Linked DNA regions of Noviherbaspirillum saxi. The protein of the gene in region 3 interacts with the protein of the main gene of each other region in a pairwise test. Links are inferred from orthologs where the notes say so. Each region holds a gene or a part of one and is shown on either strand. Other genes may lie near its edges.

Region 1 (2,791 bases), 810 kb from region 3 along the record:
CATCTGGTCCTGATACGCATCGTCGCTCAGCTTCGCTTCTTCTTCCGGATTGGAGATGAAGGCGGTTTCGATCAGGATGCTGGGGATGTCGGGCGCTTTCAGCACCGCGAAGCCTGCTTGTTCGACCGCCGGCTTGTGCAGCCGGTTGATCCCGCCGATTTCACTCAGCACCGCCTTGCCCAGCTTGAGGCTGTCACTGATCTGCGCGGTAGTCGACAGGTCGAGCAGCACGCTGGCCAACTGGCGGTCGTGGGTCTTGATGTTGACGCCGCCGATCAGGTCGGCCGCGTTTTCTTTGTTCGCAAGCCAGCGCGCGGCAGTCGACGATGCGCCTTTTTCCGACAGCACGAACACCGATGAGCCGCGAGCCGTGGTTTCCACCCAGGCGTCGGCATGGATGGAGACGAACAGGTCGGCCTGCACCTTGCGCGCTTTTTGCACCCGGACATGGAGCGGCACGAAGAAGTCGCCGTCGCGCGTGAGCATCACACGCATGTTCGGCTGACCCTCGATCTTGGTCTTGAGACGCTTGGCGATTGCCAGTACAACATCCTTTTCGCGACTGCCGCCGCGTCCCACTGCACCCGGATCTTCCCCGCCGTGGCCGGGATCGAGCGCAATCGTGATCATGCGGGTCAGGGTGGATGGCCTGTCGGGGTCCGCTTTCGGCTCCGGTTTTGCCGGCTGCGCATCGGTGCCGGGCCTGATCTCGGGTTTGACGTCGGGCTTGGCGTCCGGCTTGGCTTCCGCCAGCGGCGGCACTGGGTCGGTTGCCGGCGAACGCTCGCTGGTCCACTCGCCTTTGTTGATCAGGGCAGCGATCGGGTCTGCCGGATTGATCGGGTACAGGTCGAAGATCAGACGGTGCTTGTAGTCGCCGATCGGGGCCAGCGTAAACACCTGTGGATTGATTTCTTCCTTCAGGTCGAATACCAGCCGCACCACGTTCGGACGGTTCTGGCCGACGCGCACCTGCTTGATGTAAGGATCGTTCGACTGGATCTTGGCGACCAGCTGCTTGAGCGTCGGATTGAGTTCCAGTCCTTCGATATCGACCACCAGCCGTTCCGGATCCTTGACGATGAAATGGCTGGTCTTCAGGTTGGTGTCGTTCTCCAGCGTCACGCGCGTGTAGTCCTCGGCCGGCCAGACGCGTACCGCCAGAATCTGCGCGGCATGCGAGGGCAAAGGTGTAAAGACGGAGAGGAGAAGGGTGCCGCCGGCTTTGAGAACTGTGCGGCGCCGTCGCGACTTCGTGGCGTAAGTCACAGGTTTGGCGCAAATTTCAGGCGATCGAGACATTGAAAACCTTGGTCGGACAAGGCTTGACATTCTATATCACGCCCTTCGCCGATAATGCTCAAATGCATGTTTATGTCTGGCTTGGGCAACACCCTTTCCGCTTTTTCCGGCCATTCAATGATGCAGATCGACTTGTCGTTGAAATATTCCCGAAACCCGGCCTCCAGAAATTCTTCCGGACTGGCGAGGCGATATAAATCGAAATGGATGACTTCGACCGGCTGACCGCCGACGACCACCTTGTACGGTTCGGCCAGGGTATAGGTTGGGCTTTTGACGTGGCCGGCGTGTCCGGCCGCATGCAACAGCGCCCGGGTAAACGCGGTCTTGCCCGCGCCCAGGTCGCCATGCAGGTAAATGGTCAGGCCGGGCGCCAGCGCGCGGGCGAACGCCGTGCCCAACGCCGCGGTGCCGGATTCGTCATGCAAATGAGTGTGGAAATGCCGCATCTCGTAAAATGGCTGTTTTAGTGTGACTTTTATTTCTCGACGGCGCTTGCAACCGTGCCGCCCTTCGAAAACCTGCCGTGTGATGACTGTTCCCGATGATAAATTGTCCATGCTTGCGCTCTCCATCAAGGCATGGGGTCGCGAGCTTGGGTTTGCGGATATCGGCATCGCCGACGTCGACCTCTCGCAACAGGAAGCGGGATTGCAGGCGTGGCTGGATGCCGGGCATCACGGCGACATGGATTATATGGCAGCGCATGGAATGAAGCGCGCGCGGCCGGCCGAACTGGTGCCCGGTACCCTGCGCGTCATTACCGCGCGGATGAATTATCTGCCGCGCGATACCGATACCGAATGGCGCGAACGCGAGGAACGCCATGCCGGCCAGGCGGCCAATGCGGCGATTTCGCTGTACGCCCGCGGCCGCGACTACCACAAGGTTTTGCGCGCGCGGCTGCAACAGCTGGCGGAGCGGATTCGCGGCGAAGTCGGCGATTTCGGCTACCGCGTCTTTACCGATTCGGCCCCGGTGATGGAAGTGGCGCTGGCCGAAAAAGCCGGCATCGGCTGGCGCGGCAAGCATACGCTGCTGCTCAACCGCGAGGCCGGGTCGATGTTTTTCCTCGGCGAGGTCTATACCGACCTGCCGTTGCCGGTCGATGCACCGGTCGGCTCGCATTGCGGCCAGTGCAGCGCCTGCATCGATATCTGTCCGACCCAGGCCATTCTCGGCCCCTACCGGCTGGATGCGCGGCGTTGCATTTCCTATCTGACCATCGAGCTCAAAGGCAGTATTCCGGTCGAATTGCGGCCCTTGATCGGCAATCGGGTCTACGGCTGCGATGAATGCCAGCTGGTCTGCCCCTGGAACAAGTTTGCCCAGCGCTCGAGCCTGCCTGACTTCGACGTGCGCAACGGCCTGGACGCCGCGACGCTGGTCGAACTGTTTGCATGGGACGAAGACGAATTCAACCGCAGACTGGAAGGCAGCCCGATCCGGCGCGTCGGGCATGAACGATGGCTCAGGAATCTGGCGGTCG
Region 2 (2,957 bases), 330 kb from region 3 along the record:
TCTGCAGATAGAAGAACGGCGTCAGCAGCGAGGCTTCCGCATGCTTGTAGGCGCTGTTGACGAAATAATGTCCGACCGTGCTGGTGATGCCGGTCGACGCAAGGATCAGCCATTCGCGTGTGGTCGGCATATGGGATGACCAGAAAAATGGAACGATCAGCGTGCTGGCAATCATGCCGACCAAGCCTCCGTAGAATAACGTCACTAATGGATGGTCGGTCTGGTTGGTCTTGCGGGTCAGTACCGATACGCCGGCGAAGATGATGGCGGATGCGGCGCCAAGCAGTACACCTGCCGGCACGATCCCTCCGCCCGGACGCATCACGATCAGCATGCCGATAAAGCCGATGCCGACGGCAACCCAGCGCGACGGATAGCTCTTTTCCTTGAGCAGCCATGGCGATACCGCCAGCACGATCAGCGGCGCGCAGAAATTCATTGCGGTGCCTTCGGAAAGCGGCACGATCTTCAGTACCGAGAAGAACACGATGGTTGAAAAAAGCAGCATCGCGGCGCGAAATATCTGTAGGCCGGGGCGTTGGGTTGCCAGGATACTGCGTCCGGTTTTTCGGTAGTACAGCGGCGCAAGGGTGGCCGCCATGAAGACGGTATTAATCGTGTAGCGCATCCATGCAATCATCACTACATGGTAGCCGGCCTGAGTCAGCAGTTTTCCGGCGGTATCGAGCAGCGTAAGAGTCCACTGGCCAGCGACCAGGCAGGCAATGCCAAGCCATAGGTTAGCGCGGGACGTGGCGTTGTGCATGCTGCTCCGTCAATTGATTGAGAATGCGCCGAGCGGCAGGAATCAATTCGCTCGCCGTCAGTCCAATCGGTCCGACGCCATCGCGCACGAGCGCATCGGCGGCCGCGCCGTGGACCCAGACTGCAGCAAGCGCCGCTTCCCAGCAGGGAAACGTCTGGGCCAGAAGCGCTCCGCAGATGCCGGCCAATACGTCTCCGCTGCCGGCCGTGGCCAGCGCCGGGTTCCCGGTTGGATTGATGACCAGCGCCCCGTCAGCGCGCGCCACGATGCTACCCGAACCTTTCAGCACAACCACCGCATTGGTCTGCTGGGCCAATCGGCGAGCTGAGTTCATCCGGTCTGCCTGGACGCTGCGCGTATCGGTCTGCAGCAAGCGCGCCGCCTCCAGCGGGTGCGGTGTCAACATGGATGGCGCGCTGCGCTTTCTTAGCGCTTGCTGCAAGGTCTCGTCGACAGAAAGCAGGTTCAGCGCATCCGCATCCAGCACAAGAGGACAGTCGCTGAGCAGCGCCTTTTCCAGCACTTCCTTTGCTTGCTGCGATGTGCCGAGGCCGGGCCCCACCACAAGCACGCCGGTGAAGGTTTCGATTTCCACGACGTGGCGGCACATCAGTTCGGGTTGCAGGAAATCATAGGCCGGAGTCTGATCGACAAACGCAGTGAACACCCGGCCTGCGCCGCACTTTGCCGCAGCATGCGACGACAGGACAGGGGCGCCCGCCATGCCGCGACCGCCTCCGATCACGGTCACGTCACCATAGCTTCCCTTATGCGAGCTGTGACGACGCTTCCTAAGGTTCGTGGAAAACAGGTGAATGCCGCCAAGACGCGCAGTCGATGGGCCGAACGGCATGAGATCGATATCAAGGCCGGCGACACGTACTTCGCCGGCATGATCGCGGCCTTCGCTGGTATGCAGACCGGCCTTGTTGCCGATAAAAGTCAGGGTATGTGTCGCCACTATCGCAATGCCGTCCGCGCCGCCCACTACGGTCCCGGTATCGGCATCGAGGCCGCTGGGAACATCGAGCGCAAGCACCGGGCAGGGCAAGGCGTTGATGGCTTCCACCAGCGTACGCAAGGAATCCGTGATCGGCCGTGCCAGACCAATTCCGAATAGTCCATCAACCACAAGGTCCCAATCGACTGGGTGGCGGATAGCATCGGCATTAGGCGCAATCAACCTTATGCCCACTGCCTGCGCGCGTTCCAGCGCACGCTGCGCATCCTCCGGCTGCCTGGAAGGATCGGCGCATACCATGACGGTCGGATGCAAGCCGGCATCGGCAAGCAGGCACGCCATCACGAGCGCATCGCCGCCGTTATTGCCCGGACCGGCGACAAGCAATACCTTGGCCGCGGCAGGCTGCAGCTGAAGCAGGCTAAGTGCCAGCGTCGTGGCCGCTTTGGCGGCGCGTTGCATGAGCGTGCCAGGCGGCAGCGCGGACATCGTATCGCGCTCGATGTTACGCACTTCGTCAACGGTGTAGAGCGCCGTTGGATCATGCATGAAGGAATTGCCGGTTCCGTTGGGAATGCGAGTACTAGGCAAATGTTCTGTCATGCGAGCTGGTCGAATGGATAAGAAAGCGGACAGGCTTACTCCGGCAAGGCACGGTTCACGTCGCCGGCAACGGTCATTATATGCTTTGCAATAGAAAGCGATGCGGTAAGGCCTGGTGATTCGATGCCGTACAAGCCCAGGTAATGCGGGCTGCCATGCGTCGCAAACAGAAAGTCGGCAGTCGGCGAATCCGGCCCGCTGATTTTCGGTCTTACTCCGGAATACGCGGGTTGCAGTGCGGCCTCGGGAAGGTCTGGCCAGTAACTCCGGATCTCACGATAAAACTTGTCCGCCCGCCGGGGATCGACGCGGTAATCGATGCCGCCATCCTGATCGCTTAGCCATTCCACATCCGGCCCGAAGCGCACCTGACCCCCAAGGTCCAGCGTCAAATGGACGCCCAGTCCGCCAGGTTCCGGCACCGGATAGATCAGATGGGTAAAAGGCGCTTTTCCGGCCAGCGAATAATAGTTCCCCTTGGCAAACCATGCGGTCGGGGTAATGCCCTGGTCGAGGCCTTTGATGCGGTGCGCAAGCCGGGGCGCCCATAAGCCCGCACAATTGACCAGAAGATCCGTGCTCAATTCGATTTCAGTACCGTCGCTGCTGCATGCCTGCACCACGCAG
Region 3 (2,852 bases):
GTGGCGGCGATGCCCCTGCCGCATCAGATTACGCTGAACTGATTCCCAAGATCAAGCTGCGGCCCGATGCGGTATTGCTGCAAACCATGCTGCTGCGCTCGATGCAGCAGGCGGTGTACAGTCCTGACAATATCGGCCATTTCGGTCTCGCGTATGAAGCCTATGCGCACTTCACCAGTCCGATCCGACGCTATCCCGATCTGCTGACGCATCGTGCGATCAAGGCCATCCTGCAGGGAAAGCGTTATGAACCCAAGGGCATCGAAACCAGCGAGTTGAACACCATGCTCTCGCCAGCGGCACGCCGGATGGCTGCCGAGGACAAGGCTAACGGCAAGAAAAGGAAAGAGGGCGATCTCGCGGTCTGGGAAGCGCTCGGCATTCATTGCTCGGCCAATGAACGGCGGGCCGACGAGGCCTCGCGCGATGTCGAAGCTTGGCTAAAATGTTACTTTGTGCGTGACAAACTCGGCGAAGAATTTACCGGCACGATTTCCGGCGTTGCGCCGTTCGGCATTTTCGTTCAGCTTGATGCATTGTTTATCGAAGGCCTGGTGCATGTCACCGAACTCGGTGCAGACTATTTTCAGTACGATGAAGTGCGCCATGAGTTGCGCGGCGAGCGTACCGGCATTCGCTACCAGTTGACCGATCGCGTCACCGTGCAAGTCAGCCGGGTCGATCTCGACGCCCGCAAAATCGACCTACGCCTGGTCAACCAAACCGATATCCACACCACCCTCAAGAACGAGGCGCGCCGTGCGGACGCCGAACAGGGGCGGGAGAAAAAGGCCAAGGCTAAGCCCGCTGCCAAGAAGACCAAACCTGCCGAAGCAGGCAAGAGCCGCACATCGCGTTCGGCCGGCACGGCCAGCAAGACGGGCAAGACGACACGAGCCTCCAAGGCAAGCGCTAAAACCGGCAAGAGGAAAAGATAAGATGAAAAGTAAAATGATATTCGGTTTCCATGCCGTTACAGCACGTATGCGCCATGATGCGTCGTCGATTGAAGAGATCTATGTCGACGCGACTCGCCATGATCGTCGCATGCAGGAACTGCTGCGTGCTGCGGAAGCCGCCAAGGTACGTATCATCCACGCCGACGATCAGCGCCTCGACGGCATGGTCGGCACTCGGCGACATCAAGGTGTCGTGGCGAAGGCTGGCGAACTCTCTCTGGCAAGAAATCTCGATGAACTTCTCGATGCGATAGAAGGCCCGCCACTGCTGCTGATTCTGGACGGCGTGACCGATCCGCATAATCTCGGCGCATGTCTGCGCGTGGCCGATGGCGCCGGCGCGCACGCGGTGATCGCTCCTAAGGACCGTGCGGTCGGATTGAATGCCACGGCCGCCAAGGTTGCCAGCGGCGCGGCCGACACCGTTCCCTATATCACCGTGACCAACCTCGCGCGCACCATGCGGGAACTCAAGGAGCGCGAAATCTGGTTGATCGGCACCACCGACGATGCCGAAAAAGGTTTGTATGAAGGCGATTTCTCCGGACCGACGGCCCTGGTCATGGGCTCCGAAGGGGAAGGCATGCGTCGTCTCACCCGTGAAAACTGCGATATTCTTGTCAGTATTCCGATGCATGGCGCAGTCGAAAGTCTCAACGTATCGGTGGCGTCGGGCGTCTGCCTGTATGAAGCGCGGCGCCAGCGTATTGCCGCAACGCGCTAGCGGCGATGGGGCACGATTATCGCGCTTCCATTTCGATTTTCAAATACGATCCACGCTTCCATGTTTAGCCGTATCCGTGAAGACATCGCCAGCATCATTGAACGCGATCCTGCCGCTCGCACCCGTTGGGAAGTGCTGACCTGCTACCCGGGACTGCATGCCATCATCATGCATCGCTGGGCGCACTGGTGCTGGCTGCATGGATTCAAATGGCTGGGACGCTTCATTTCGCACATTGCACGATGGCTCACGGCCATCGAGATTCATCCCGGCGCCACGGTGGGGCGACGCGTCTTCATCGACCATGGTTTCGGCGTAGTGATCGGTGAAACCGCCGAGGTCGGCGACGACTGCACGATCTACCAGGGCGTGACCCTTGGAGGCACTTCGCTCAGCAAGGGAGCGAAGCGCCATCCGACACTTGAGTGCGGCGTCATCATTGGCGCGGGTGCCAAGGTGCTTGGCGGATTCACGGTTGGCGAGGGCGCCAAGGTAGGATCGAACGCCGTTGTGGTCAAGGAAGTACCGGCAGGAGCCACCGCTGTCGGCAATCCGGCCCATATCGTGCAGAAAGACGTTGGCAAGCAGCGCGAGGAAGCGACCGCGCGTGTATTTGCCGCTTACGGCGTCACCCTCAATAGCGGTGACGACCCTTTGGCTACCGCATTGCATAAACTCATTGACCATGCGGGTGCACAGGAACAGCAGATGCAGAAAATTCTTGCAGCACTCAATAATGCCGGTGTCAGCTGTGAAGTGCTGGCGGATGCCGCACGCCTCAACCCCGAGCAGCTGAACAAGCTGGTCGACTGAAAGAATCGGTATGACTGAAATGAATGAAAATGCCGCAGCGGGCAAGCAGGGCGTGGATGTGCTCGATCCATTCGAAGTTCGAGTGCTTGCAGTGCTCGCAGAAAAAGAGGCGCTGACTCCGGATAACTATCCGATGTCGCTCAATGCACTGACCAACGGCTGCAACCAGTTGTCCAGCCGCGATCCGGTAATGTCGATTTCCGAAGAAACAGTCCAGGACATCCTCGATCGCCTGGTGCAAAAAAAGCTGGTTGCAGAAGTCCGGCAAGCGGGCGCCCGCGTGACAAAGTACGAGCACCGGATGCGAATGAAATGGTCGCTCGAACAGGAAAAGCTTGCGGTGCTTACTATCCTCA

Evidence for each region.
Region 1: the proteins of rlmB (region 3) and tsaE interact in binary tests that used the Escherichia coli proteins (3 or more experiments, as listed by UniProt). The link is inferred for Noviherbaspirillum saxi from one-to-one orthologs.
Region 2: the proteins of rlmB (region 3) and D3871_RS08060 interact in binary tests that used the Escherichia coli proteins (3 or more experiments, as listed by UniProt). The link is inferred for Noviherbaspirillum saxi from one-to-one orthologs.

What each region holds. Positions count from the first base shown.
Region 1 is NZ_QYUO01000001.1:2,843,261-2,846,051, reverse strand. What follows is about bases 9-2,753. They hold tsaE (tRNA (adenosine(37)-N6)-threonylcarbamoyltransferase complex ATPase subunit type 1 TsaE), read right to left. Parts: upstream 1,752-2,753; coding sequence 1,266-1,751; downstream 9-1,265. Other genes in these bases: queG (tRNA epoxyqueuosine(34) reductase QueG), read left to right, coding at 1,834-2,753; D3871_RS13415 (N-acetylmuramoyl-L-alanine amidase), read right to left, coding at 9-1,302. Outside these bases: more of D3871_RS13415, read right to left, coding at 1-8; more of queG, read left to right, coding at 2,754-2,791. UniProt on the Escherichia coli protein: Required for the formation of a threonylcarbamoyl group on adenosine at position 37 (t(6)A37) in tRNAs that read codons beginning with adenine.
Region 2 is NZ_QYUO01000001.1:1,707,746-1,710,702, forward strand. Bases 9-2,919 are described here. They hold D3871_RS08060 (NAD(P)H-hydrate dehydratase), read right to left. Parts: upstream 2,277-2,919; coding sequence 741-2,276; downstream 9-740. Other genes in these bases: D3871_RS08055 (DMT family transporter), read right to left, coding at 9-766; D3871_RS08065 (NAD(P)/FAD-dependent oxidoreductase), read right to left, coding at 2,366-2,919. In the rest of the region: more of D3871_RS08055, read right to left, coding at 1-8; more of D3871_RS08065, read right to left, coding at 2,920-2,957. UniProt on the Escherichia coli protein: Bifunctional enzyme that catalyzes the epimerization of the S- and R-forms of NAD(P)HX and the dehydration of the S-form of NAD(P)HX at the expense of ADP, which is converted to AMP.
Region 3 is NZ_QYUO01000001.1:2,036,074-2,038,925, reverse strand. Bases 6-2,811 are described here. They hold rlmB (23S rRNA (guanosine(2251)-2'-O)-methyltransferase RlmB), read left to right. Parts: upstream 6-939; coding sequence 940-1,683; downstream 1,684-2,811. Other genes in these bases: D3871_RS09455 (YceH family protein), read left to right, coding at 2,507-2,811; cysE (serine O-acetyltransferase), read left to right, coding at 1,744-2,496; rnr (ribonuclease R), read left to right, coding at 6-938. Outside these bases: more of rnr, read left to right, coding at 1-5; more of D3871_RS09455, read left to right, coding at 2,812-2,852. UniProt on the Escherichia coli protein: Specifically methylates the ribose of guanosine 2251 in 23S rRNA.